2 regions of the Tumebacillus lipolyticus genome follow, and region 2 is predicted to be linked to the other one. Evidence: riboswitches for the same ligand, from Rfam matches in the RefSeq annotation. Region 2 holds a riboswitch; the other holds the start of a gene.
The links. Region 2 has a riboswitch for thiamine pyrophosphate ahead of thiE (thiamine phosphate synthase). Riboswitches for the same ligand answer to the same signal wherever they lie in the genome.
Positions count from the first base shown of each region.

Region 1: linked by a shared signal. The riboswitch ahead of ACFSOY_RS17805 (ECF transporter S component) and the one ahead of thiE (thiamine phosphate synthase) in region 2 are both predicted to bind thiamine pyrophosphate.

Region 1 covers NZ_JBHUIO010000011.1:311,680-326,350, forward strand. The annotation lists gene ACFSOY_RS17785 (ATP-binding protein) at 1-633, shown strand, start outside; gene ACFSOY_RS17790 (ATP-binding protein) at 698-1,981, shown strand; gene ACFSOY_RS17795 (energy-coupling factor transporter transmembrane component T family protein) at 2,022-2,768, opposite strand; gene ACFSOY_RS17800 (ABC transporter ATP-binding protein) at 2,761-4,458, opposite strand; gene ACFSOY_RS17805 (ECF transporter S component) at 4,460-5,041, opposite strand; TPP riboswitch at 5,123-5,225, opposite strand; gene ACFSOY_RS17810 (glutaredoxin family protein) at 5,304-5,552, opposite strand; gene ACFSOY_RS17815 (hypothetical protein) at 5,720-6,022, shown strand; gene ACFSOY_RS17820 (MFS transporter) at 6,040-7,257, opposite strand; gene ACFSOY_RS17825 (FeoA family protein) at 7,582-7,815, shown strand; gene ACFSOY_RS17830 (FeoB small GTPase domain-containing protein) at 7,847-8,638, shown strand; gene ACFSOY_RS17835 (nucleoside recognition domain-containing protein) at 8,671-10,029, shown strand; gene ACFSOY_RS17840 (hypothetical protein) at 10,162-10,413, opposite strand; gene ACFSOY_RS17845 (YlbF family regulator) at 10,502-10,951, shown strand; gene ACFSOY_RS17850 (aldo/keto reductase) at 11,000-11,863, opposite strand; gene ACFSOY_RS17855 (DUF4397 domain-containing protein) at 11,985-12,953, opposite strand; gene cls (cardiolipin synthase) at 13,056-14,537, opposite strand; gene ACFSOY_RS17865 (hypothetical protein) at 14,596-14,671, opposite strand, start outside.
Region 2 covers NZ_JBHUIO010000002.1:580,254-594,924, reverse strand. The annotation lists gene ccsB (c-type cytochrome biogenesis protein CcsB) at 1-797, shown strand, start outside; gene ACFSOY_RS02195 (response regulator transcription factor) at 868-1,590, shown strand; gene ACFSOY_RS02190 (ATP-binding protein) at 1,587-3,341, shown strand; gene ACFSOY_RS02185 (YhcN/YlaJ family sporulation lipoprotein) at 3,381-3,938, opposite strand; gene ACFSOY_RS02180 (hypothetical protein) at 4,583-5,086, shown strand; TPP riboswitch at 5,130-5,248, shown strand; gene thiE (thiamine phosphate synthase) at 5,332-5,967, shown strand; gene thiS (sulfur carrier protein ThiS) at 5,964-6,167, shown strand; gene ACFSOY_RS02165 (thiazole synthase) at 6,199-6,978, shown strand; gene ACFSOY_RS02160 (DUF2642 domain-containing protein) at 7,506-7,805, opposite strand; gene ACFSOY_RS02155 (hypothetical protein) at 8,668-8,832, opposite strand; gene ACFSOY_RS02150 (histidinol-phosphatase HisJ family protein) at 9,245-10,057, shown strand; gene ACFSOY_RS02145 (hypothetical protein) at 10,111-10,269, opposite strand; gene ACFSOY_RS02140 (tetratricopeptide repeat protein) at 10,284-11,600, opposite strand; gene ACFSOY_RS02135 (helix-turn-helix domain-containing protein) at 11,839-12,051, shown strand; gene ACFSOY_RS02130 (MBL fold metallo-hydrolase) at 12,171-12,848, shown strand; gene ACFSOY_RS02125 (capping complex subunit for YIEGIA) at 13,012-13,203, opposite strand; gene ACFSOY_RS02120 (YIEGIA domain-containing protein) at 13,207-14,124, opposite strand; gene ACFSOY_RS02115 (SIR2 family NAD-dependent protein deacylase) at 14,205-14,671, shown strand, end outside.

The sequences.
Region 1 (14,671 bases), on a different contig from region 2:
GCCGCCTCGATCGCCCACGAGGTGCGCAACCCGCTGACCGTCGTGCGCGGCTTTTTGCAGTTGTTGCAATCTGATCAGATCCCCGAGGAGAAGCGCCGCATGTTTCTCAAGCTCGGCATCGAAGAGCTGGATCGCTCCGAGACGATCATCTCCAACTATCTCGCCTTTGCCCGTCCGCAGTCGCAGCGCATCGAAGCGATCGACGCCGCCGAGCGGGTCGAGCACGCAGCTGGCATCATCTCCTCCTACGCCACCCTGCGCAATGTGGAGATCGCGCATCAAGCGCGGCCGGGGCTGTTGATCGAAGGTGATCCTGAACAGCTGTCACAAGTGCTGATGAACCTGCTGAAAAACGGGATCGAAGCGATGCAGTCTGGCGGCGTGCTGACCATCTCCGCCATCGACGAAGGCAACCTCGTCCTGATCGAGATCACCGACACTGGCATCGGCATGTCGCCCGAAGAGACTGCGCGGCTCGGCAACCCCTTTTTCTCGACCAAAGAGGGCGGCACTGGGCTGGGCATCATGGTCACCTATCAGCTGATCCAGAGCATGAACGGCAGCATCGACGTCCACAGCGAAAAAGGAAAAGGCACTCGATTCACAATCAAGCTTCCACGTAAATATGACTAATTTCAGGCAGGAGATGCGGTACATTTGTCGAAAGGTTGTTCCTCAGTAAGAGAGGTGAACAACTTTGGGCGGCATCCAAGAGCTCTTGCTAAACCTGCTTTTCATCTTGCTTCCGATCTTCGTCTACCAGACGTTCTGGGGGGACAAAGAGACGGAGATGCCCAAGCGCAACCTGATTGCGATCGGCTTTCTCGCCGTCTCCTCCACGCTGCTCTGCATGACATTTCCAGTCACGCTGGTCCCCGGCTTCTCGCTCGACCTGAGGCTTGTACCGCTCTTGCTCGGCACGCTGTACGGTGGATGGCGCGTCAGCTTGTTCGTCCTGTTGTCGCTGTTCAGCTATCGAATCTTTCAAGGATCGCTCGGCATCGGCTTTCTGCTGATGATGCTCTACTTGCCGCCGATCATCGCGGTGGCGGTCGCCAGCGAGCGTCGCTATTTTCAGCTCTCCCGATTGGGCAAAACGATGTTCGCCATGTCGCTCTGCATGCTGATGCTGATCCCGACAAGCTTGAGCATCCTCTATCGGGCGGACGTGACCGCCTGGCAAAACCCGATTCTGCCCTTTCTCGGCTTCTTCTCGCTGAGCAACCTGTTTGCCGTCTTGATCGGGATCTATCTGATCGAGAACATCCGCGAGAAGGCGCTGATGCGGCTTGAAGCGCAGCGCAATGAAAAGCTGTACGTGCTCGGCGAGCTCGCAGCGGCGATCGCCCACGAGATTCGCAACCCGATGACTGTGGTGCGCGGCTTTTTGCAGCTGTTGCAAGAGCAGCACATCTCGCCGGAGAAGCAGAAAAAATTTATGCAGTTGAGCATCGACGAGCTGGATCGTTCGGAGCTGATCATCTCCAACTATCTCGCCTTTGCCAAACCGCAGATCGACAAGCCGGAGCGGATCGACGTCGGTCAGCGCATCCATTCGGTGGCAGACATCATCTCCTCCTTTGCCATCCTGCGCAGCGTGACTGTCGAACATCAGAGCGAGCATGACCTGATCATCGCAGGCGATCCAGAAAAGCTATCGCAGGCGCTGATGAACCTGTTCAAAAATGGCATCGAGGCGATGACGCAAGGCGGCACGTTGCAGATCCATGCGCACAAGCGCGGTCACTCGGTACAGATCGAGGTGATCGATACGGGTGTCGGCATGTCGGCGGCAGAACTCACGCGGCTGGGCAACCCGTACTACTCGACCAAAGAGATGGGCACAGGGCTCGGGCTGATGGTCACCTATCGGCTGATCCATTCGATGAACGGACAAGTTGGCGTAAAAAGTGAAAAAGGAAAGGGCACGCGCTTCACGCTGACCTTTCCGCTCCTCGATAAAAACGCTCTTCCCGATTGAGGGAAGAGCGTTCGTTTTACATCGGCAGAATCTGTTTGCTTTAGAGCCAGGCGAGCACCGCGATGTTCGCGCCTAGCAGCACGACCAGATAGATCGCATCGCGCCGCCCGAGGGCGACCTGATGATAGAACGTGCGATTCCTCGACCCGTCAAATCCTCGCGCTTCTAGGGCGACCGCCACCCGTTCCGCCTTGCGAATCCCTTGTGCCAACAGCGGGATCGTGTAGCGGAGAAACCCTTGCACCTTCCCGCGCAACCCAGGCATGCGCACGACGCCGCGCACGCGGTGAGCCGCTTTGATCTGGGCAAACTCCTCTTTGAACAACGGCAAGAAGCGAAAGCCGGTCAGCAGTGCATAGGCGAGCTTCGGCGGAAGCTTGCACTGTTGCATCAGGCTGAGGATGAACTGCGTGATGTCGGTGGTCGCGGTGAAGAGAAACCCGTAGCAGACGAACACCATCATCCGCAGGCCGATGTTCAACCCGTTTTGCAACCCTTCTTCCGTAAAGCGAATCCAGCCCCACTCCCACCAGACGGTCTCGCCCGCCCCATAGGCGGCGAGCATCCAAGTGGTCGATAGGAAGATGATCAGGAAGGGGGAGACGCGGACGAGAAACGTCTTCAGCGACACTTTGGCGATCGTCAGCGTGATCAGCACCGGAATCGCCAACAGGTAGAGCGTGGTCAGCGGATCACGGGAGAAGACGATCAAGATCATGCAGATCAGGTGCAAGAACAGCTTGACCGAAGGATTGACGCGCCCGACGAAGCTATCGTTTTCAGACACAGACGATCTCCTCCTTCCGCTCCTTGCAGCGGCGTTGATACTCGTGTGCGAGCGGCTCGGTCAGCGAAGCGCGCTTGAGCAGATCGGGACGCGAGAACAGCTCGTGCGCCGTTCCATCGAAGAGCAGCCCCTGCTCTGCGAACACGAGCACCCGCGATGCGGTGCTCGCGACCAGTTCGACATCGTGTGTCGCCATCATCACCGTCGTGCCCGCCGCATTTCGCTCGCGGATGCGTTCGACCAGCTCGCGGGTCGTCGCCGCATCCTGACCGAATGTCGGCTCGTCGAGCAAGAGCAGCTCCTGATTCTTCAGCAGCATCCCCGCGACGCTCAAGCGACGCTTTTGCCCCTGGGACAGGGTGAACGGGTTCTTTTGCGCCACCGCTTGCAGGTGAAAGTCTGCCAGCAGTCGCTCCGTCTCCCGCTCGACCCGCTCCTTCGGCCAGCGCGCCAACCTGCCGCCGAACGCCACCTCGTCAAACACCGTGTCGGCGATAAACTGGTGCTCCGGATTTTGAAAGACAAACCCGATGCAGTCATACAGCGCGTCCGATTTGTACTTCCCAAGCTCGATGCCTTTTAGCAGCACCTGCCCGCTCTTCGCCGGCAACAGGCCGCCGACCATCTTCAAAAACGTGCTTTTTCCCGCTCCGTTCGGCCCCATGATCGCCACCCATTCGCCCGGCTGAACGCTCACGTTCACATCCGACCAGACCGCTTGCCCATTTCGATAGCACAGCTCTGCATCGCGCACCTGCAACAGCGGTTCCCGCCCGCTGTGCTGGCCCGCATCGGACGGGCTGACCGGAGCTTTCGTCGCAGGCTCCGCACCCAAGAGCTCAGCCTGTATCCTCGCCCCTTCCACATCGCCCGCCTCGCGATTCCCCGCTCGCCACTGTCGCTCCAAGCGCTGCGACAGCTCGTGCTGCGGGTCGTCGAGCAGCTCTCGCCACGTCACCGGCCACATCCGCGGCGTCCAGATGCCGTAGCGTTTGATCGCCTCCTGATGATCGCGCAGCACCTGCTCCGGCTTGCCCGACCCTTGCAAAGCGCCGTCGGGACCGAACAGAAACACCCGGTCGATCCACTCCATCACGCTCTCCAGCTTGTGTTCGATCATCACGAGCGTCTTCTCGCCCCGCAGGCGGGCGATGTCCTGCAACACCTGTCCCGTGTTTTCCGGGTCGAGCTGTGCGGTCGGCTCGTCAAAAAACAGCACATCAGGCTCAAGCGCCAACAGGCAGGCGAGCGCCAATCGCTGTTTCAGCCCGCCGGACAGCTCAGCGATCCGCTTGTCGAGCGGCAGATCCAACCTTACCTGTCGCATCAGCCGCTCGATCTGTTCGCGCATCTGCGCAGGCGGAACTTGCCGATTTTCCAGGGAGAAGGCGATCTCATCCTCGACGGTCAGCATGCAAAACTGCGCATCAGGGTCTTGAAACATCACGCCGACGCGGTCGGGGCGGTACACCTCCCCTTTCATCCACGCTTCGATCGAGCGGGGGATGATGCCGGAGAGCACCTGCGCGAGCGTGCTTTTGCCACAGCCGCTCGGCCCGAGCAGCAGCACCGACTCTTTTTCAGCAATCCGGATCGAAATATCTTGCAGCGCGGGGGTATCGCGGTCAAAAAATTGTACAGACACCCTCTCACAGCCGAGAAAGGGTGTCTTATCTGTCAGATTCAACATGTTAGAAGGGGTTCTCCATCTTTTGACGGATGATCGCGTAGTTGTTCAAAACCCCCGTTTTTGCCAGCAGATCGACGATGATCTTCGCCAAGAGACCGCCGAGGATCGCGCCGGAGATCGTGCGCATCGCAATCTTTGCGATCATCGGCCCGGTCGCAAGCTCCGCCAAGCCGCCGGTCAGCCCCTCGAACAGCAGGCTGGCAGCCGCAGCAGCCGCCCCGCCGAGCAGCATCGTGCTCACGTTAAACTTCTGGTAGCGGAACAGCGCGAAGATCAGCTCGGTCGCAACGCCCTGCGCCAAGCCATAGAGCAGGACTTGCAAGCCCCACGGGCTGCCCATAAACAGCTCGCCCGAAGCGGCAGCCATCTCGGCGATCAGCGCCACGCCCGGCTTTCGGACAATATAGGCGGCCAAAGGGCCTGCGATGAACCAGGTGCCGTAGATGATCTCACCACCGCCAGGGAATACCCCGTCCAGCAGGTAGTACAGGGGCGCCCAGGCGATGTAGATAAACCCGCAAAGCACAGCAAGGATGACCGTAATCATGATTTCTCTGAAATTGACGACATAACTATTCTTCATGTCCCATTTTCCTCCTCGAACAAAGCGACAATCGCATAAAAAAAACTTCTCCCGAAAACCGGCAGAAGATGCGTACACGATCGTTCAATGCCGTCACTTCCTCACGCCGGTATTACCCAGGATCGAGTGAAAGGGTTAGCACGTTCGTGCTTCTCAGCCATCATTGGCACCCCTAGCAACTGCGCTTCATTCAGTTTTGACTTCCTCACCCATTGTAGTGGAAGGACGAGCTTCTTGTAAAGCTGGATTCTCGTTCCTCCTCCTATTTTCTTTCTTCCAGATAGCGTCGCAACCAGTGCTCGGCGATCTTCGAGACGAACGCCTCCTCCCCGTCGACGTGCAGGACAGGGATTTTATCCCAATATTTTGCATACACCGCCTCATCGCAGGTGATGTCAAACTCCTCCACCTGCAGCGGGTAGGTCGCCCCCACTCGCGCGAGGATCGGCTTCACCTTATCGCACAGCGTGCAGCCTTCTTTTGTAAACAGCGTAATTCGAAACTGTCTCATTCGATCTTCCGACTCCTTCGATCTCTCTTAGGGATACTTTACCATTCATTTGCTCATGCTACCAATAGATCGTCCAGCTGTGATGATCAAAACTTTTTCCGCGATCATCAGCCCGCTGCTGAAGCCGATCTGCAAGCATGCTGTACATCTATCAAAGGAGCGTTCCGATGCGTCTATTGCTGATCGCGGGGATCATTCTGCTCCCGCTGGTGCTCTTTGCCCTGCGCAACGCGCGCATCGCCAGGCTGTTCGATCTGTTGGCTGCCGTCGCTGCGCTGCTCTTTTTGATCACCTCTGGACTTAGCGTTTTGGAGATCAAGCAGATGAACACCGAGTTCACCACGCACATCCATCAGATCTTCAACAATCTGATCTTCCTATCCGCCGCGGGCTACATCGGCATCTACAGCGTCTACCGCCTGCTGGGGTGCACCTTTCCCGCCCGACAAGAAAACGAGCCTTCCCGTTGATCGGGAAAGCTCGTTTTTCATACTTCTGCCCCTTTGGTCGCAGCGCTTGGGCTCTCCGCTTTGCGCAGGCGACGCATCGAGAGCAGCAAGGTGGCCAACGCGGTGGCCAACCCGCCATAGATGAAGATGTCCCGCACGGAGAACCACGTTTCCACCACGCCAGCCAGCGCCATCGATCCGACCGTTCCCGCCATGAAAACGGTGTTGTAAAACCCGAGCACGCGCCCCATGTACGCCTGCTCCGCCTCCGTCTGGATGATCGTCGCCGCCGAGATCATCGCCATGACGGAGAACATCCCGATCATCACCAGCGTCAACCATTCTGTGTAGAAGGAGTTGGTCGTGCCGAGCACGGCGATAAAAATCGCGTCGACCAGGATGCCCACGCGCACGATCAGCAGCAGATCCAGCTTTTTGCAGAGGTTGAGCGTGGCCGCTCCGGCTGCCAGCCCGACTCCGATGCCCGCCTCCAGCCAGCCGAACTGCAAATCGCTCACCTTGATGATGTCCTTCGAAAAGACGACGAGCAACACGTTGAACATGCCGCTGGTGATCATCGCGGTGAACATGATCGCCGTCGCATTCATCACGCGCGGCAGCCTCACCATGTAGCGCGCCCCTTCGCCTAGCTCTTTCCAGAATTGCCTGTCCTTTTTCGCCCCGGTGTTCTTCGATAGTTGCTTGGCCGAGACGGACAGCAGGGTCAGCGTTGTCGCCGAGTATAGGAAGGTTGCCGAATCGACGATAAATGCGGCGGTGTACGACCAGAGACCGATGACGATCCCTGCCAGCACCGGGCCTGCGATCGCCATCGCCTGCATCGCAGTCTGAATCTTTGCGTTATAGCCGAGCAGCTGGTCTTTCGGGAACAGCTGCGGCACCAGCCCGCTCTGCGAGGTCGAGGAGACAAAACCGACCATCGCCGTCACAAAAGTCAGCGTGTAGATCCAATACACGTGCGGCAAAAACGGGATGGAGAGCACCACGCCTGCTCGGATCAGCTCACAGGTGATCGCCAGCTTGCGCTTGTCCAAGCGGTCGATCCACACGCCCAGAAACGGGCCGAGCAGTATCATCGGTAAATAGGAGGCGACCATCACCTGTCCGACGCTGAGCGCCGATCCTGTCTTCGCATAGATCATCAAGGATAGCGCCAAGAAATGAAACGTATCGCCCAGTTTGGAGATGGAACGTCCCGTCATCATCAGCCAAAAGTTGCGTTGTAATTCTGTCATCAACCGTTGCCCCTATTGCATTTATTATCAGAACCTTATAGTAGTATGGGATATAATAACACACCTGTCAACCTTATCAAGAAATTCTTTCGCACAACTGCAAATTATTCTGTTGCACCAGAAAGATCTTCGTATTATAATTTTCGGTAAAGAAAAAAGTTTTCCCTCACGAAACTTTTTTGAGGGTATCTAAAAGTCTGATGTCACCAACCTATCTCCTCGGAAATAGAATGAAAGTGCCATCTTTTTTTCAGCCAAAATGTTTCCCTAAGGAAACATTTATCCTTCATAGATGATGAACGTCGGGAAAGGTAGGGTTTGAACATGGAGACAATTCCACTGACTCAGCTTGCGATCGGAGAGCGGGCAAGGGTGATCTCGCTGCTCGCCACCGGTCAGCAGAGACGGCGCATGCTCGACCTCGGGCTGGTTCCGCAAGCGATGATCGAGGCGCTTCGCAAGAGCCCTGCTGGCGACCCGGTCGCCTATCGCATTCGCGGCGCGGTGATCGCCTTGCGCCGGGAGGAAGCGTCGCTCGTCACGGTCGCGCGCATCTGAACAATCCGTTTGGCAAAAGGGGGTATGCAACATGTCATCAACCGGATCACCTCGTGAGGCGCACGTTGCCCACATCGAAAGGTTCGGCATTCAACTGCAGACGCCAGACGATCTGATCATCGGGCTGGCCGGCAATCCAAACACCGGAAAGAGCACCGTCTTTAACGCCTTGACCGGATTGAACCAGCACACCGGCAACTGGGCGGGCAAGACGGTCGGCAGCGCGATCGGCCATTTTCACCATCAGCAGCGCTCCTTCACCATCGTCGACCTGCCTGGCACCTACTCGCTGCTGTCCCAATCGGCAGACGAACAGGTCGCGCGCGACTTTGTCTGCTTCGGCAATCCGCACGTGACGCTCGTCGTCACCGATGCGACCAACTTGGAGCGCAACTTGAATCTCGCTCTGCAGGTGATGGAGGTGACCGATCGCGTTGTCGTGGCTGTCAACCTGATGGACGAAGCGAAGCGAAAAGGCATCCGCATCGACATCGACAAGCTTCAGGCGGAGCTCGGAGTGCCGGTGATGCCGATCGCAGCTCGCAGCGGAACTGGGCTTGCCGAACTGAAAGAGATGCTGTTGCAGGTGGCGATCGGAGCGGTCAACCCGACGCCCAAGCCGCTCACCTATTCGGAAGAGGTCGAGCGGACGGTCGCCGCGCTGCTCCCGCAAGTCGAACCGCTGGTGGCGGGCGTCCTCCGTCCGCGCTGGGTGGCGCTGCGCCTGATCGACGGCGATGATTCGGTGCTCGCCGCGCTTGTGCGGTATACGGAAGAGCGCCCAACTGTCATCCAAACTGGCAAGGTGGTGGTTCCCTCATGACCTCTGGACAAAATCAACAGCTCAAAAAGCTGATGGAAGACGTGCAGCAACAGGATACGGCGCACCTGCGCGATCAGATGGTCAGCGACATCTATTCGCGCACAGAATCGATCGTCGCAAGCGCGGTGCTTCTGCCGATGCACGAAGAGCAGATCGACTTCGACCGTCGGCTCGACAACGTGCTGACCTCAAGATGGCTCGGGTTCCCCCTGATGCTCCTGTTGCTCGGCACCGTCTTCTATATCACGATCGCAGGCGCCAATGTCCCATCCGGCCTGTTGGCCGACTTTTTCTTCTGGATCGAAGGCTATCTGACCTCTTTCTTTCTCTGGTTGGGCACACCTGCCTGGGTGCATGGCGTGCTGATCGAAGGGCTGTATCGCGGCACCGCCTGGGTGGTTTCGGTGATGTTGCCGCCGATGGCGATCTTCTTCCCCGTGTTCGCGATCCTCGAAGATTTCGGATATCTGCCGCGCGTGGCGTTCAACTTGGATCGCTTTTTCAAGAAGGCGGGCGCGCACGGCAAACAGGCGCTGACGATGAGCATGGGATTCGGATGTAACGCAGCGGGCGTGACCGCATGCCGCATCATCGAGTCGCCTCGCGAGCGGATGATCGCGATCATCACGAACAACTTCGTGCCCTGCAACGGGCGCTTCCCGACGCTGATCACGCTGGCCACCTTATTTATGGGCGGGGCGGTCGGGCTCGCCTACGGCAGTCTGGCGGCGACCGCCATCGTCGTCTGCTTGGTCTTGGTCGGCCTGGTGACCACCCTTTCTGTCTCCTGGCTGCTGTCCAAAACGATGTTGCGAGGGGTTCCATCCCATTTCACCCTGGAGTTGCCCCCCTATCGCAAGCCGCAATTTGGCCGCCTGCTGATCCGTTCGGTCTATGACCGCACCGCCTTTGTGCTCAAGCGAGCGGTGATCGTCGCAGCACCTGCTGGCGTGGTCACATGGATTCTCGCCAACATCCAGATCGGAGATGTGAGCATCTTGCAGCATGCCGCCCTGTTCCTCGATCCGTTCGCACGATCGATCGGGCTGGACGGCTACATCCTGATGGCGTTCATCCTCGGACTGCCGGCCAACGAGATCGTCTTGCCGATCTTGATCATGAGCTACCTGTCGACAGGCGCGATGACCGAGCTCGACTCGATGGTCGATCTGAAAAACCTGTTCCTCTCCTACGGCTGGACGTGGCTGACCGCACTTTGCATGATGCTCTTCTCACTGCTGCACTACCCGTGCGGCACGACGATGTGGACGATCGCCAAAGAGACGAAGAGCACCAAATGGACGCTGGTCGCCATCCTGCTGCCGACGTCGATCGCGCTCGGCGTCTGCTTCCTCGTCGCACAGACGGTGCGCTTCTTCGGCTGGGTGTGACCGCTCGCAAAGAGACCCTTCATCAGCAAGGGTCTTCTTTGCGTCGGTTCACCCTCTGTCAGCTCGACCACGCTTTTGCTGATGACCTCGCCGCATCGAGCGCGGGCGAGACACTGTGCTGAGCGCGGGCGATCAGATGCGCTCCCGCCGCTTGAGCAGCTTGTGGATGCGCTTGAGCTGGATCAGCTCGCGAACTTGTGATTTGATCACCTTCATGATCGTCTCCTCGCTCATCTGGGCGATCGTCGCTTCCCCGTGATGGCGAACGGTCGCGGCGAGCAGGTTGTTGAGGAAGTCGCAATAGTCCTCGACCGAGTGTTCAAACGCTAAGTGTTCGGACAGTTCCACCGCGTATTGTCGCAGTTCTTTTTGCAGGCGTTCCAAGATTTGACCCTCCCTTTTTTGCACGATCCGATGTAGAAATGGACATTATAGAGTACAATGTAGCTATGACAAAGGAGGTTTTGTCACAGTGAGAACTGTTCAACATACATCATCGGCAGACGTGTTGGCCAAGGCGGACGAGATCGCGGCGCTCCTGATCTCTTCGGAGGAGATGCAGCGCTTTCGGCAAGCGGAGGAGAAGATCACCCATCACGGCGATGCGCAAGCGCTGTTGTTTGTCGTCAAGGCGAAGCGCAACCAATACTCGCAGCTCTCCCTGCGCCACGGGTTTGAACACCCGGCGGTGATCAAGGCGAAGCAGGAATACGACAGCGTCCTGCAGCAGATCGCCCAGATCCCCTTGATCGATGAGCTGCAGACCGCGCAGGAAGACTTGAACGATGTGGTGCAGGGCATCCTGCACACGCTCGTGTCGTCTGTCGCCAACATGCTCCCGCTGGAAAAGGGAGAAGAGCCCGGCGGTGCGGCGAGCGGCGGTTGTGGCAACTGCTCCTCCGGCGGCTGTGGACGCCACTGATGATGTGCAAAGCGAAAGCCAGCAGAACCTGCTGGCTTTTTTCTTTGGCTACTGGGCTCGTCTGTACCAGGCGTCTCCGCCCCACTCCTCCGCCTTCCACGGCAGAGTCTCCGGGGTGGCCAAGTGCATGATCTCCTTCCAGAACTCCAGCCGCTCCAGCTCCGACATCGGCTGGAAGCTCTCGGCGATCGCGAGGTTCTTCTCCAACTGCTCCATCGTCTCCATGCCGACGATCGACGTCGAGATCGGAAGCGACAGCGTGTAGCGAAGCGCTTGCTCATACCAGGGGCCGAGCTTTCCGAGCGCGAACACTTTCATGCCGATGATCGCCATACCCTTTTCAAGCGCGAGCGGCACAAACTCGTGGGCGAACGAGTAGATGTGATGATCGAGCGCCGAGAGCGCGACCAACGCGCTGTCAAATTCGTAGCGGCGAATCGCTTCCACCAGCACCTGAGGGTTGGTGTGCCCAGAGATCGAAAGCTTTTTGACGATGCCCTGCTCCTGCGCCTCGCGCAGCGCCTGCAGCGCTCCCCCCTGGGCGAAGCAGGCGTCCAGCTCTTCGATCGTCCTGATGTTGTGCAGGCGCCACTCTTCCACATGATCGGTCTGCAACCGCTTTAAGCTGCCTTCTAGGAGGCGCCAAGAGCCGTCCCGTGTGCGATCGCTCGTCTTGGTGGCGATCATCACCTCGTCGCGACGCCCTTTTAGCGCGAGCCCGAGGCGGGTTTCGGACTGGCCGTCCGAATAGCTCGGCGCCGTGTCAAAATAGGTGATGCCGCGGTCGATCGCCCGGTTGACGATCTGGATCGCCTCCTGCTCGGAGCAATTGTGCTCATCGACGATGCGTTGTGCGCCGAAGCTGAGCAGCGGGACCTGCCAGCCAGTTCGTCCAAACGGTTGTTGTATCATGCGTCCTCACATCCTTTTCCGTCTATCATCCAGTAGTTAGCATTTCTCTCTCCTCAGCAGGATTCCCTTTTTTCCAAGAAAAAGAAGCCCTTTCGTGAGGAAAGAGCTCGATGTGCCTGCGCTATACTTCCGGAATCAATTCGGAGGAAAGCTTCGGCTCGCCTTTGGCTAGGCCGACAATATAGAGCGTATAGGTCACACCCGCATCGAAGCGCATCTTCGGCAGGCGAAGGACGACATCCTTCTTCCCGGCCAGCCGCAGCTGCAGGTCGCGCCGTCCAGGGGTCACCTGCAAGTAGGGTGATTTCTCTTTATAGATCAGGTGGCTGATCAGCACTTTGCCCGACGGCAAGGTGATATCGACCGCTGGGGTGTTCGGGGAGAGGTGCACGATCTTCAGGCGAGCGAAGCCCGGTTTCGTCTTGCTCGGTTCATCCTGGAAGACGAGCGGGCGGATCTCCCTTTGCATCCCGGCGATGGCGAGCGTATACGTTTGGCCCTGCCCGGCGGTCAGATTGGAGTCGATCAGCGCCCCCACCTGCTTGCCATACGGAAAGACCTGCACGCGATGCCGGCCTGGCGCGATGCGGATATAGTCGCTGATCCCTTGAAACCTGATATCTTCCGCCACCTTTTTCCGATCGATGTAAACGTCCACACCTGGCGTGTTTGGCGATGCGTGGAAAAAGCGGACGCGCGCACCTGTGGGCTGACCGACAGGCTTGACGACAGGGATCGCTTCTGGCGGAGCGAACTCGGCAGGAGGCGCATTCGGCCCTGTCGGCTGATCGAGCGGGATGGGAACCGCATCGGTGATCACACCGCTCTGGGGGATCTGCTGCTCGATCTCCCCCTTAAACTGAGCGTTCATCTGTTCCAACGCTTTATCGAGCATCTCCTGCATCTGCTCTTGCGTGGTGGGACGCGCGAGCAGCGAGCGGACATCTTCCTGTTGTGCCTGAAGCAGCTTGCACGCTTCCTGCATAAATTCATACTGATTCTGCTGGCTCTGCTGTACCAGATCGACCAGCTTCTCAATTTCCCGAGCCAACGGCTCATACGGAGCAAATTGCCGTTCCTCTCTGTTCAAAACCCCAAACCTCCTCGAAAGGGCGTTATCGGTACTTCCCGACTTCCCTTCCAAAGTATTAACCGATCTGGGCATTGGTTCATAAAATGGGCGAAAACTCCCCTACAACAGCGGAGAGAGCAACCGTGCTCCCGACTCTTTTAACCGCTCGGGAAGCGGCCTGTTCCGAAAGCTCGCCAGCTCCACCTGCAAGCTGTTCTGCAAATCCTGTTCAAAATCACCCTCCAACCGTCTGGCAAACTCCCGACTGTAAAAAAATGCGCCGATCTCGAAGTTCAGCAGGAAGCTCCGAATATCAAAATTTGCCGATCCGAGCACGGCGATCTCATCATCGACCAACAGCACTTTGGCGTGCATGATTCCCTTTTGGTATTGATAGATCTTCACGCCCGCATCCAACATTTCGGAGAAGTAGGATCGTGAAGCCCAATAGGTCAGCTTGTATTCGGGCACCCCTTGCACGATCAGCCGCACATCGACACCGCTGAGCGCAGCCGTCTTCAGCGCCATGATGATGCTGTCATCCGGAATAAAGTAGGCGGTCTCCAGAAAGATTCGCCGCTCCGCCGTCGCACAGGCGGCAAAAAACATCTGGCGAATCGACTCGAACTCCGCATCTGGGCCGCTGGGCACGATCTGCACCAACATGTTCCCCACCCGCTCCGCGCGCGGATAATATTTCGCCGCGGTGATCTTTTCTCGCGTCACAAAAAACCAGTCGTTCAAAAAAGTCCGCTGCATCACCTGCACGCTGTCTCCGCGCACCAAGAGATGCGTGTCCCGCCAGTATCCCAGCTTCGGATCGCGGGACAGATACTCATCCCCGATGTTCATGCCGCCGAGCAGTCCGACCTTCCCGTCGACCACCACGATCTTGCGGTGATTGCGAAAGTTTAACCGATTGGAGAGGAACGGAAACCGGACGGGGAAAAACACAGCTACCTTGATCCCCACATCCCGCATCTCTTGAAAAAAGGAACTTTTGGTTCCATGCGAACCGAGCCCGTCGACCATCACTCTGACCTCGACACCCTCCGCCCGTTTGCGCATCAACAGCTGCTGCGTATCTTTTCCGATCTGATCATCCTTGAAGATGTAGTACATCAGGTGAATGTGATCGGTCGCCTTTTCCAACTCCTTAAACAGCGCATCGAACTTCTGCTGTCCATCTGTGAGCACCTGAAAGTTGTTGTTGTTCGTCACCGGAGACTTCGCGTTGTTCAGCAGCAGGCGCACCAGCCGTTGTTTCTGCTCGACATCGTATCCGAACAGCACCTCGTCTGCGCTCAACTGCTGCAGTTGGCGTTGTACGATCGACTCCAGTCGATCCCCCTCCAGGTGTTTATGCTTAAACAATCTTCGCTTTCTCACGCTGCTTCCCAGCACGAGGTAGAGCAAAAAGCCGAGCAGAGGCAGCAGCATCAGCACGATCAACCAGGCGACCGTCTTGCTCGGATTGCGATTTTCTAAAAAGACGAGCGTCCCGAACAACCCTAACTGCACCAGCCCCAAACAGATAATCACGATGATCCAGATGACTGTCCTCACCACCCCTGTCGTTCCCGATCTTTCTAGTATGCACAAAAAAAGCACCTCCATGTTCGGAGGTGCAACAATTGCACAAAACGCTCAAAACGCTCGCTCACACGAAGACGTCGATCTTCTGACCCGCGACCGAGTGGCTCCGATCCTTTGCCACCGATGCGGTGACGATCGTC
Region 2 (14,671 bases):
AATCGTACTGGCTCAGCATCCATGTGACGACGGCAGCGCTCGGCGAAGGGATATTGACCATCTCCTTTGCGGCAGGCCTGATGTATCTGCTCGTCGTGACAGATCTGGCCAAACAGCCGCGCTCGGCAAAGTTTTTGGAGTTTATCGTCTATCTTTTCACAGCGCTCGTTTCGTTTATCGCGATTTCGCTCAGCTTCCGCATCGGCGGTTACGAAGTGATCGCGCAGACGGCCGAAGGGGCGGCACAGCTGTACAAGATGCCGCCGATCGCGGGGCCATCCGGCACCGACCTCGGCTCGCTGACCACGTTGCTCGGCGTGTCCTTGCCGCTGTTTAACGCGCCAGGCTGGATGCAGGGAACCGACTCTGCCATTCAGTTCAACACGATCATCTGGACGGTGCTCGGCTCGCTGGTCCTGTACGGAATCTTGAGACTGATCGCCAGAAAGCCGCTCGTCGCCGTCATCTCGCGCTGGGTGCGCGGACTCGATGAGGAGATGCTCGATGAGCTCTCGTACCGAGCTGTCGCGATCGGCTACCCGGTCTTCACCCTCGGTGCGCTCGTCTTTGCGATGATCTGGGCGCAAGAGGCGTGGGGCTCCTACTGGAGCTGGGACCCGAAAGAGACATGGGCATTGATCACCTGGCTGTACTACACAGCCTACCTGCATCTGCGATTGCGACAAGGCTGGGAAGGTGTGCGCACCGCGTGGATGGCAGTCGCCGGTTTTGTCGTCATCCTGTTCCTGCTGGTCGGGGTCAACTTGCTCATCTCAGGCTTGCACGCCTACGCATAATCGAACAAAGACAGACAAGTCACCAAGTAGGAGCGGTGGCTTGTCGTTATATTCGGGGAGAGTGAAACAGATGGAGCAAACGAAAAATCCGAAGATTTTAGTCGTTGACGATGAGGAGCGCATCCGCCGTCTGGTGCGGATGTATCTGGAGCGTAACGCGTTCGATGTAGAAGAGGCGGAGGATGGTCAGGTGGCGTTGGACAAGGCGTTGGAAAACCACTATGACTTGATCATCCTCGACCTGATGCTTCCGAGCATGGATGGCCGCGATGTGTGCGCAGCGCTTCGTCAGCAGAACAACGAGGTGCCGATCATCATGCTCACCGCAGCTGGTGACGAAATGAACCGCATCCACGGCTTCGAGCTGGGGGCGGACGACTATGTGGTCAAGCCGTTCTCGCCTCGCGAGCTGGTGATGCGCGTAAAATCGCTGCTCAAACGGGCGATGGTTGCGACTGACAAAGAAGCTCCCGCCTCCGTCTCCTCTGTGTTGACCTTCAAGAGCCTGACGATCAACATGGATGCGCGGCGCGTGCTGTGCGATGGGGAAGAGGTGTCCTTGACGCCGAAGGAATATGAGCTGCTCTGCTATCTGGCCCAGCGCCCGGAGAAGGTTTTTTCTCGTGAGGAGCTGCTGCGCGATGTGTGGAACTATCAGTTTTACGGAGATCAGCGCACCGTCGATACGCACATCAAGCGCCTGCGCGAAAAGCTCGGCAAAGCGTCCGAAGTCGCGGCTTCGATGATCGTGACCGTCTGGGGAGTCGGGTACAAGTTTGAGGTGGCTGAGTGATTCGGAACAGCGTCACCGGCAAGCTCTGGCTGACGATCATCGGGCTGTTCACCGTCGTCCTGCTGCTGCTCTCAATCTTTTTGGAACAGCTGTTCGACTCCTACTTCTATCAGGCGGAACAGGATCGACTTCAGATGCGAACCAATCATATGGCAGATGTGATCGTCAACTACCGTCAGGATGTGGCACTGATCATCCTGCAGGAGCTCGCACTGGAAGAAAATGCGGTGGTCAATCTGATTCAGCCACCGCAGAGCGACCAACTGATCGCCAAACTGTCGCTTGAGAAGTTAAAGGCGCTTCGCAATGGGAATGCGGTGATCGAACGAGGGTATGAGCCGAGCTGGAATGCGGATGAGAGCAAGAAGGAGCTCAACTTCTGGGTGCTTCAGCCGCTGGTGAGCCAGGGGCAGATCAACGGTCTGCTCTATGTCGTTCAACCGATCTCCGCATCGACAGCGATGGAGCGCGTGCAGGATCTGCTCTTTTTCTCAGCGGGGCTCGGCATCGTCTTGGCGACCGGGCTTGCTTTTGTCGTCTCGCGCAACCTTTCGATTCCGATCGTGCAGATGAACAAGGTGGCGGAGCGAATGATGCAGGGCGACTTTAGTGGCAAAGTGCAGGTGGTGACCGGGGATGAAGTCGGGCAGCTCGGCCTGACGATCAACACGCTCGCCCACAAGTTGGAGGAAAACATCGACGACCTGGAGCGGGAAAAAGAGCAGTTGGCCTCGATCATCACCTCGATGACAGATGGGGTGATCTCTGCCGACCTTAACGGGGCGATCACGCTCGCCAACCCGCCTGCACGTAGGTTCATTCGCGCCCAGCAGCTCGCGGAGATCGGGAATCCTTCCGATAAGCAACTGCCGATCGATCTGCTCGCTTTCGAGAAGCAGGTGATGAAGAGCGGACAGACCGTGGTGGATGAGCTGAATTGGCAAGGGCGCATCCTCATCATCACGATGGCGCCGCTTTATGAGAAGGACGGCGATACGTTGCGCGGCGTCGTGGCGGTGCTGCGCGACATCACAGATGAGCGGATGTTGGACAAGATGCGCAAAGATTTTATCGCCAACGTATCTCATGAGCTGCGCACGCCGCTGGCGATGATGCAAGGCTATTCGGAAGCGCTGCTCGACGAATTTGGCGATGATCCGGTCCAGCGGGAAGAGCTGACCAACATCATTCTCGATGAGACGCATCGCATGCGCCGTCTGGTCAACGATCTGCTCGATCTGGCTCAGCTGGAAGCAGGCCAGTTTCAGATGAACGTGGAGCAAGTGGACATGAACCACCTGCTTCGCCGCGTGGTTCGCAAGTTTACAACCATTGCGCACGAGCGACATGTCACCCTGCAGTTGACAGGAGCGGAAACTGGACAACCGGTGGTGGTTCTGGGCGACAGCGACCGGCTGGAGCAGGTGTTTACCAACCTGCTGGACAATGCGTTTCGCCATACACCGCAAGGCGGCACGATCACCGTGCTGCTGACGCGTGAAGATTCGGTGGTACAGATCGGCGTGCGCGACACAGGTGAAGGAATACCGCCTGAGGATCTCCACTATGTGTGGGATCGATTTTACAAAGTGGACAAGGCGCGCACTCGCAGCAAAGGTGGCACAGGACTTGGACTTTCGATCACCCGCAACATCGTCCAAAGCCATCATGGAGATATTGTGGTTGAAAGTGAGCCTGGACAGGGAACCACATTTAATGTGCTGTTGCCCCGCGAGGCGATCGAAAAATAAAAAGTGGTGTTCCGACAGCAAACTCGGAACACCACTTTTTTACATTTCGGGGATCAATCGAGAGACGATGTCTGCAATCTCGTTGGAAATTCCTTCGACCGGCTTCCCGCTTTGCACATCGCGAATCAAGGCGCGGGCGCGAGTGACGGTGTCGAGGTCTGCCGAGACCACCGCTCGGTATCCGTTGCCGCTGCGCTCGACCGCCTCTTTGACCGAAAACTTGATCGAATCGATCATCGAGCCGGTGATGTTCGATTTTAGGTCGATGCCGACCAAGGCGGTCTTGCCAGCCACCAAGACGGAAGCTCGTTCCACACCTTGAATGCGGGTTACAGTTTCGGCGATGACCTTCGCTTGCTGTTCTGCAGTCTGCTGTCCTTGACCTCCTGCTACATTGATCTGTGGCGCTCGAACTTGGTAATTTGGCGACCGCGTTTCATTGACCTGTTGACGGTTGGGCGTTTTTTCGGCAGGTGTTGATCGAGTCGGAGCTTCGCCGACGCCTCGCTCTGGGAGCGCCCCTTGCTTGCCGCATCCGACCAAACTGAATGCGAGCAGCAGGGCAAGCCATCCGGCTGCTAGGGATTTTACGCGCATGATTGTCACCCTCCTTTTCGTTTAGTCTGCACAGAAAGAAAATGCGGCTCTCGTGAAAATTTATAGCGGGGGAGGGGAATGCTGTAAAAGCGAAACCACGGTGGAAGGAGATCGCACAACATGTCATGGGTGTATTATGGCAAACTATTCGACAGCAAATTTCAAGCGGGGTGTCTGGCCGCTCGCTTTCGTGAGGACTGGTGGGCCAACGGGTACAAAAGTCCCTCCTATGTGGGAATCTATCGGACAAGCAAAGGTAGATATGGTGTAAAATACATCTGCTAAACTTTGTTTTCACGTGAAACAATTCAAAATATTGTGTAATTTTGTTGGAACATGTCGCCCGATCGATCAGAAGTTCGACAAGCGAGGAGGAGAAAAACGACATCGTTTGATCGTCCAGCGGGAATCTGTCAAGGCGCACTAGACAAAAAGAGCACCTTCAGTACAATGTAATGGTGGGGGTGTATCCTATGAAGCGAACTGCACTTATTCTTTGCTGTATCGGTGTGATCGGCATGATGTTTCTTGGCGCTTACCAAAAGCCGATCAAGGTCGATCTGACGACTGTAGCTGTGATCGCGCACTGATCTGTCCTGATTTGGGCATGCTATCTTGTGAAGGCGTACAGGATGGAGGCGCAAATGACGAACGATCAGGAGCAAAAACGAGGAAACGATCAGGGGTCGACTCCAGAGGGACCGACGATTCCGAACGCGATGCGAGGTCGCGTTTCCATGAAATGGCTAACGCTGGCTGCGCTTGCGAAGCTGATCAAGCGCTTCGAGCTGGAAGGAAGCGAGCCGCGAGTGATGCTGTTGACCGCTGGCGGGCAGCTTGAAGGCACATTGTGCGAGATTCGGCCATCTTACGCCGAGAGCTATAGGAAGCAGGCAAATGGCGATCTTTCTCCAGATGTAGCATCGATGGTTACTCACATGCGCAGTGATCTGCTCGCCCTTTGGGAGCAGGAGGAGCAGAGTCTGCAACTGATCGACTCTGCGCCGATCCTCTCGCTGCGGGATGTTGTGGTGTATAGCTATGATCGTGAACAGCAGCTGTCACAGCTCACCCTGTTTGCCGATCAGGTGATCGGGTTTAGTTTGACAGCGCTCCCAATCTTATCGAATGAAAAGTCTAATCGGTGAAAGCCTTGTCAGGGCAGGGAACCGATGGTATCATGAGAAGCGTGTAATCCCCTAGGGGTGCTTCCGGAATGGAGGAGGCTGAGAGAAGGCTTTGTGCCCTTCAACCCTTGGAACCTGAATCGACTGGGTAATGCCAGCGTAGGGAAGCGGGATGGCCAACACGCAAATCTACGAGTGTGATGGAGCCGTCTCTGTGCGTTCAGAGGCGGTTTTTTTATTTCAAGCTCAGAGGTTGAGGTGGAACGATGGATTCGAGATTATATCTGGTCACTGGTCATCAATTTCTCAACGGCCGTTCGCTGGAAAGTGTGATTCGCGCCGCGATCTCTGGCGGTGTGGATTGTGTGCAACTGCGGGAAAAAGACTTTACCGGTCGCGAGTTGCTCGAAGCGGGGAGACTGATTCGTCACATCACGCGGGAGCTTCACGTCACTTTTATCGTCAACGATCGCATCGATGTGGCGCGCGCAGTCGATGCGGACGGTGTACACCTCGGACAGAGCGACCTGCCGATTCAGGCTGCACGCGACATCTTGGGGCCAGGAAAGATCGTCGGGCTTTCCACGCACAATGTGCAGGAGGCGATGGAGGCGGAACGACTCGGGGCGGATTATATCGGGCTTGGTCCGATGCGGAAGACGATGACCAAGTTGGACACCGAACCGGTCGTCGGGCCCGCAGGAGTCAAAAAGGTGCGGGAGCACGTCTCGCTTCCGATCGTCGCGATCGGCGGCATCAAAGAGGATGACGTGGCGGAGATCATTCGAAGTGGTGCGTCGAGCGTTGCGGTCGTGTCGGCGATCATCGCCAGCAGCGATGTGGAAGCGACGGCGAGGAGAATGCGTCAACTCGTCGATCACGAGAGGGGGGCACAGGGATGAACTTGCTGATCAACGGACAAGAACGGGTACTCGAAGGCGTGCAAACGCTCGCCGATGTGGTCAGCCACTTCGGTTTAAACGAGCGAATCATCATCATCGAACACAATCTGAACATCGTGCCCCGCGATCTTTATGCGGGGACGCGAGTACAGGCTGGCGACAAGATTGAGATCGTTCATTTTGTCGGCGGTGGCTTCTAGAGGATACTACGAAGAGAGAGGTGCGAGAACGATGGCAGACATTTTGAAAATCGGCTCCTATCAGTTCCAATCACGACTTTTGCTTGGCACGGGCAAGTTCCCCGACCTTGACATCCAACAGCAGGCGGTCGATGCGTCGGAGACGGAGATCCTGACTTTTGCGATTCGTCGCTTGAACATCGACAATCCGGACAACCCGAACTTTCTTGAGCGTCTCGATTTGAAAAAATATACGTTGCTGCCGAACACTGCGGGTGCGCAGACGGCAGAAGAAGCGGTGCGCATCGCCCGACTGGCCAAAGCGTCCGGCCTGTGTGACATGATCAAAGTGGAGGTCATCGGCGACATGCGCACGCTGTTGCCCGACCCGATCGGCACGCTGAAAGCGACCGAGATGTTGGTCAAGGAAGGATTTATCGTCCTGCCCTACACGTCTGATGACCCGATGCTGGCGCGCCATCTGATTGAGGCGGGTGCGCATGCGATCATGCCGGGAGCCTCTCCGATCGGTTCCGGTCTCGGCCTGCTCAATCCGCATTACCTGTCCTTTATCATTGAGGAGTGCGAAGGCAAAGTCCCGGTGATCATCGACGCTGGTGTCGGTTCGCCTGCCGATGTGGCTGTAGCGATGGAGCTGGGCGCGGACGGCGTGTTGTTGAACACAGCTGTGGCAGGCGCGAAAGATCCGGTGCTGATGGCAGAAGCGATGAAGCTGGCGATTCAAGCGGGTCGAAAAGGGTATGTGGCTGGGCGCATCCCGAAAAAGCGCTATGCGAATGCATCCTCGCCGATGGAGATGATGATCGAGTAGTTCTTTTCTTGTGGTAATTGTAGGATGCCTCGCCTTCTGGCGGGGCTTTTTTGTGTTTGATCACACAAACGAAGAATGGCTTAAAAGATGGTAAAACCTAAGTTCCTCGGAAATGAGGCCCTTTTTTTATGGATTTGAGTTGCTAAGCACACAAGCCTTTCCAAGAAGAAGAGATTCAGCATAATTTGTTGGAGGAACAATAAAGGAGGGAAATGACGTGTACGGACAATTCGGTGGGTTTACCCGATGGGCTGTTGTTTTTCTGATCATCTTTGTACTGTTCATCTTGCTCATTCCAGGTCACGATGGCGGCGCTTATTAAGACATGAGTTGAGCTGAGGAGAAGAACCGTAGTAGGGGGTTCGATGTTTGTCGGAATCATACTACGGTGTAGACGGTCACGCAGGCAGAGAATTGTAAGGCAGAGCGAATTGCTCTGCCTTTTTGATAGTTCAAAAAAGAATCTGGCGAAACCTTAAAATAGAAGAAAAAACGGCAGTCAAAATTGGCCACCGTTTTGGGAAGTCTTATATGAAGAATCTGCGCCGCCTTATTGCAAGGAGCAGGAAAAACGGGATGAAGAAGAATGGGTTGAAAAAGGGTCGGAAAAACACATTCTCCTGTTGCGACTCAGCTCCTTGATCAGCATATTCAACTTCCAATTCCTTTTGACCATCTGCATAGCCAGCAGTGTTTCCTCCTTGCATATCCAGCACAATACCGTCAGGACGCACCTCCCTTAGGATTCCTGTACGCATTCCACTGGGGGTTTGGCAATCTACCCACTGGCCTACAAGAGAACGTGCGTATTGAGGACTTACAGCCAAATCTTTCACCTCCTTAAAAGGATGGGGTAAGAAATCTAATAGGTGCCATGGACTCCTGTGCCTGGCACGAGCAGAAGGAATAGAACGAAAATGATCAGAAACACTACTGCCCATCGGGTTAGGGAACCAAAAGTTCCATACATCTTAAAGACCCCTCGCTTCACATCCGTTTATCAGATGTTTTTAGTAGCATTGAATGCTGGTCGTTTGAACAGGGTAGCAGTTGGGGATCAACAAGATAAACAGAACAAAGATGATCAGAAATACAACTGCCCAACGGGTGAAATGACCGAAGCAACCATCCATTTTTCTTTCCCTCCATTTCGATCATTGTCTTGCATTCTATGCTTGACTAAAAAGCTTGGTTCAAGGCGCACGCTCTGTATGATAAAAAATGGTTTTTAGTTCTCGTGAGGGCTATCGACACTTTTATGCGCCACCGATCCCGTACATCGTAGGAGAGGTGTTGCCGTCAGGTCCAATGAAGCACTTAGATAAGGTCAAACCTGGCGTTCCGAATGGCATCACTTGTGAGCAGGTACCGCCAGGTCCGTTAGCATTGGCTGGCGACCCTACCGATCCTCTGATCGGCGATGTGGTACTAGGCGACCCTACATGGCGGTCGAGATTGTTCCAAGTGATCCGAACACACTAAACGGTGATCTCAAACCACCTCTGCCGATCAGAGCGGAGGACGTAGGAGTTGGCCCGACTGCATGGAAGGTCAATCCATCTGATTCAAACAGCCGTATGACACTGGTTTGCAACCAGAATCCTATCGAACCCTTCATGGATGATGCGGTTCCAACAAGAAAGTCAGCATAGAAAAATCCCCGTTCGTTTGAGCGGGGATTTTTCTATACTATATATAAGCGTTTGATGGGGGGATTGTCCCGCCGCCACCACCACCACCTCCACCAGTGCCACATCCGCCTTCACAATTGTATGACGGAGCTGCTTGCGCGGAAGAAGTAGTCAATAACAGGGAAGCACCAAGCAAAGCAGTAAGGATGATTTTCTTTTTCATAATATCAATCCTCCTTTTTATATAATTATAATATAATGAATTTTATGAAAATTCAATGTTTATTTTATGTTTGAAAAAATAGCAGAAAGAATGGACTCTCTTTCTATTTTTCGTAGAGAATGAAAGATGAATAATTCCTTCAGCGGACAGAAAATACCTGGCTCAATGAACTGGATATTTCTGTCGCTTTCTATTAAAAGCAGCACACAAGACCCCGCTCATCCGAACAGGGTCTTGTGTGTGCAAACGGATTATACGGAATCCAAACGGAATCAGTCGGTTTGAAACAGAGGAAGATCAACCTTCCATCCTTGACTATACGGATTCAAACGGAAATATGGGTGCTCTAATGGATTTTGGCAGAGTGTCCTGCTAGAATAGGACTCATCGATCAGAAAAGAGGTGGGCAGGGATGAGAACAGACTATCATGTTCACACCGAGCGCGGCCCCTATACGGTAGAGTGGCTGGAGCGCTTTATCGAAACCGCCCGAATGCGCGGTGTAGAGGAGCTGGGGATCTCGGAGCACGGGTACCGGTTCAAGCAGACTCAGGCGCTTTTTGACAATGAGTGGACGAGCAAGAAGCGCACCGAAGATCTGGATGAATACATGCAGATGGTGATGGACGCGCGGAAGGCTGGGCACAAGGTGAAGTTCGGCATCGAGCTCGACTATGTGCCTGGACGGGATGAAGACATGCGTCATTTTCTGGCCAGCTATCCTTTCGATTATGTGATCGGTTCGGTGCATTGGTTAGGGGATTTCGGCTTCGACCTGCTCGAATACCGCACACGTTGGGAGGAGCGGATCGTATCGGAGATCTACGAGGAATATTTTCAGATCTTGATCAACCTGGCAGACTCTCGCCTGTTCCAGATCGTCGGTCATCCGGACGTGATCAAAGTGTTTGGGCATGAGCCGGACGATCGGGAGTTTTTGCTGAGCTGGTATGCGCGCTTGGCCGCTCATTTCAAAAAGAACGACCAGTGCATCGAAGTTTCGACCGCCGGCTTGCGCAAGCCTGTTCAGAAAATGTACCCCGCTCCAGACTTTTTGCGGGCATGCTTTCAAGCCCAGGTGCCGATCGCGCTCTCTTCTGACGCACATCGCCCAGAAGATGTTGGCGCCGATTATGACACGGCGATCGCTTACATTCGTGAGGCGGGCTACACGAACATCTGCACATTCGAAAATCGTGTGCGCACGCTGGTTGCGCTCACCTGACATCGCTCAAACAGAGATGGAGACCCCGATCGGGGTCTCCATTTTTGCTTCCTTTAGGGAGTGGAACTTGGACAGATCAGAATGCCTGTGACCGGGTCGAGCGTGCAGGATTCCCAAATCGGTGGGTCATCTGCGAGCAGTTCGTTTTGCAAGAAGATTGCACTCACAATGAATAGGGCCAGCAACAGCAATGCAAGGACGATCTTTTTCATCCACGTTGGCTCCTCTACGATTTTTTTAGCAGTCTTCGATAGTGCTGGTTTGCTAGACGAACATAGTGGATAGCCTGTCGATCCCTCCCTTTTTGAATATAATGATCGCCAAGCTTTTCTGCCGCCTCGGCAAGCTCGGTCGAAAATTTCAGTTTTTCGAACGACTCGATCGCTTGCTTGTAAAAATGAATGAACACCTCTTCTTGGTTCTGCTGCAGGGCCAGGTCGCCAAAATGACGCTTTGTGATCGCCAGTTGCAAGGGGTTGTTCATCTGTTCTGCTCTGGTGAGGCACTCTTGAAGAATGCGTCTCGCCTTTTCAAATTCACCATAGTGTATTTCAACTTTTGCCAGCGCATGAAGGGTGTTCAAGATGCTCGCCTTGTCACCAGACTGACGCTTGAGCTTGAGCGCGCGAAGAAAGTGTTTGCGCGCTTTATCAAAGGAACTGATCTTCAACTCGACTTCCCCGAGGTTGTGATAGGAGCGTGCGAGTGAGCGCAGATCGTTCGTCTGGCTCAAAATGCGGATCGATCGCTCGATCTGTTGTCTTGCCTGGGTGATGCGCCCCTGATTTTTATAGGCGGTTCCCATCATCATCAGCGTGCGCCCGATCTTGATGATCTCGTCGCGATGTTCGAACTGTTGCAGCGCCTGCTCCGAGTACCAAATGCAGCCTTCCCAGTTTTGCAGCATCTGTTTGATCAAGGCCATGCCGAAATAGAGGTTGCCCGCTTCTTTTGTCGCAGTCGGGGTTGTCACCAGCTGTTCTGCCTTGCGCAGCAGGTCGAAAGCTTCCCACATGTTTCCGACCATGTAATAGTTTCGGCTGACGGTGATATACGTATTGATCACGCGGTCTAAGTGAGGCTCAGGGTCGAGCAGGCGCAGCGCTTCCTGTCCCCAGTCGGTCGAGGTGCTGTACTTGGAGACCGCATGGTAGAGCGTGCATAACAGGTAGGAGCTTTCCTGCAGATAGCGCGTGTTGTTCTTGACCAACGCTTCCGCATATAGGGTATGTAAAACTTCCATCGCTTCGTTCAATCGATTGGATTCCTGATGGCGAAGCGCCGTTTTGAGCAGATCCTCCAACCAATCCTCGCGAAGTTCGTTCATCTGAAGCAATTCTTGTACGGGGCAGTTCAAGCGTTCGGCAAACACTTCAAGCGTCTCCGCTGAAACATTTAATTTGCCACGCTCGATCAAGGAGATCGCTTGTACAGAAAAAAGACCTTTTGCTAGATGAGCTTGGGTCAGACCGAGAGCTTTTCTCCGTTCTCGAATATTTTGTCCAATCTGAATGGATCTTTTATTCTTCCAAGCCTGATTCATCTCCAACCTCCAAATATTGAAAATACATGATCTATATTTTATCAAATGGGGGCTTGAAAGACCATAGAGTAAAGCTTCTTAAAGTAGTATTTTGTCGAAAAATGTCGTTGAAACTTTAATTAAAGCAATTGTGGTTTTTTGTCGAAAAATTATGTTATAAAATAAGTAAATATCAAATCGTTATTCTTTAGTTGTGGTGTGGGGGAACAATAATGAAAAGATGGGGAGTCAGATAATCATGAGCGATTTGACCATTGGGATGCAGCTGAAGAAAATCAGGAAACAGACAGGGTTATCAGTAAAAGAGCTAGCCGATCGCGCTGGAGTTTCACAATCTTATATCTATGCGATCGAATCTGGAAATCGCGGTGCGAACGCGACTAAATTGTCGAATATTGCGAACGCGCTAGGAATTCCGGTTGCCGATCTATATGATGTTTGGAATCTCTAACTTTAATAAATCATTCTAAACTTACGAAGTAAGGGCGTCTCCCATTGTAGGAGATGTCCTTTTGATTTTACTTATGGTATAACAGAGTGAGGATTGGCTTTCAACAGGAGGGATTGTAGATGAGTATCAAAATACAGTTGCATGCGCTGGGGATCTTCCAAGAGAACTGCTACGTGCTCGTCGATGAGGCGACGAACCAAGCGGTGATCGTCGACCCCGGACAGGACCCGGATGAGGTGATCGAAGCCATTCAGGGGCTCGATGTGGTCAGCATCATCATCACGCATGCGCATCTGGATCACATCGCAGGTCTGCGCGAAGTGAAGCAAGCGGCTCCACAAGCGAAAGTGATGATTCATGAGGTGGAAAAAGACTGGCTGGTCGACCCGGAGCTGAACGGTTCTGCCCGCTATCCGGAATATATCGACCCGATCGATGGCCCAGGGGCGGATGTGATCTTGCAACATGGAGATCTGATCGCGCTTGGCGAGCACCGACTGGAAGTTCGCTTCACGCCGGGGCATTCGCCCGGGCATGTGGTCTTTGTCGGCGCAGGTTTCGTGATCGCAGGGGACACGCTGTTCAACAATGGCATCGGCCGCACCGACCTTCCCGGCGGTGATACAGCGCTGCTGATCAAAAGCATTCGCGAACAGCTGTACACTCTTCCAGAAGAGACGATCGTCTATCCAGGGCATGGCCCGTCGACGACGATCGGACGCGAACGCAAATCGAACTGGGCGGTGAACGATCAGGGCGATCTGCTTTCTGGCGGCTCCAACGTGCAGTGGACCTAGTCGATCACGTTCAACCATTTCATCCAGCTCCATGCTGATCGAGAGTGAAGCGCCCCCGCTACAGGGGGCGTTTTTTTGTTTCGCCTGTGCTGTTCGTTTCGATGACGTTCGTTTCGCTGAAAGGAGCGGATGAGCGCACAGGTTCTTCTCGATTGGAAGGAAGTCAGGTATCGAGAACCATGTATACGCCGATCGACAGCGAGGCGACCTCTCCTTGCACGGCGAGGGCGATCTCTTGAGCCAGCTTTTGACACTGCTCGGTCGAATCGGCGAGAAATGTTTGTGCTTTGCCCCCAGCCAGATGCTTTTTATCGGTTGCGATCACAGCGATGATGTTGCGGGAACGATTCGCCATCTCTCATTCTCCTTTTCGGTCAGCAACGAGCTCTGGGTCGCGCATTCGAGCGCTCTTTTTGGTCGATTCGAGCAGCGGCACTTCCGCCACAAGCTTGAGCAGTGTGCGAGCATCGCGGTGAATCGGGATCATCGCAAAACAGATGCGCCCATTGTCGAAGTCCCTGCGCATGCAGATGTAGCGCTTCAGCCCGAGGGTGCGCGCCGCTTCATGGATGATCGCTTGGCGCTGACCATAGTTGGCCAGCGCGATCTGTGCGTCCGCATCGCGCGGTGTGATCATCACCGCCATCCCTTCTTCCAGGTAGCGCGCTTGGGCATCGGGCAGTCCAACATTTTTAACGATGATGTCGTCGACGCAGAGCATGTCCGCATCGAAGGAGATCTGGGCGAGACGAATGTCGGCGATCTCGCCGAGCGTTCGCCCTTTTGTATAGTTCCAGAGGAGCCATGCGGCGAGGGTGCCGACAGCCGCACCGCAGGCGATGTCGAGCAGGGGCCGGTTGCCAGGAATCAGCGTCATCGTCAGCACGGTGAGGAATGCGCAGATCAACGACAGGTAGTTGCGCGCCTCAAACGTTTTGGCGATGCCGTCGATATAGGCGGTGCCGCGGGCGGTAAACTCTGTCTGCTCCAAGTCGTGCAACGAGCTCTTCTCCATTTTCCGCACGTCGCGAAACTGCTGGATCGCCAGTGCCAAAAAGGAGACGCCGACAAAGTTTTTCGTCAGCAAGGAGGGAATCGCCACCGCACCGATCGCAGCTGCGACCGCTCCGGTGACCACATGGATGATGTAGCCGTTCGGATAGCTCGGATATTGGCGATAGTCTTCTCGCAAGGTCATCAGGCGGGCGAGCGTGCCGACGACGAAGCCGGTGGTGATCATCATCAAATGTTCGGTGGATAACAGCTCTTGTGCCACTGGATCGCCTCCATGATGATCAAGCTAAAGATAGTATGTGAATTTGGGTCATACTGTTATCCAGAAGGGAGGCTTGCGAAATGGAGCAACAGTGGAAAGGCTGGGCGAAGAGCGCGAAGCGTCCTGTCGCGATCACCGGAGCTGGCATCTCCGTTCCGAGCGGTCTGCCGACTGCCGCTGCGAAGTGGAGAGGGTTCACGTTGCAGGAGATCTTCACCGTCGACATGTACCGTCGGGAGCCGGAAACTTTTTATCGGTGCTACCGAGAGATGTTGCTCGACTGGCGCACTGCCCAGCCGAATCCGGCACATCGCGCGCTCGCCGAGGCGAAGGTGAGCGTCATCACGCAGAACATCGATGGGCTTCATCAAAAGGCGGGAAGTGCCGAAGTGTTAGAAGTGCATGGCAATCTGCGAGAGCTCATCTGTGAAACGTGCTATGCGCTCTATCCGTCTGAGGAGGCGAAAGGCGATCGGACGCCATGTTGTCCAAGCTGTCAACAGCTGCTGAAGCCAAACATCGTGCTGGCTGGGGAGGATGTGCGGCA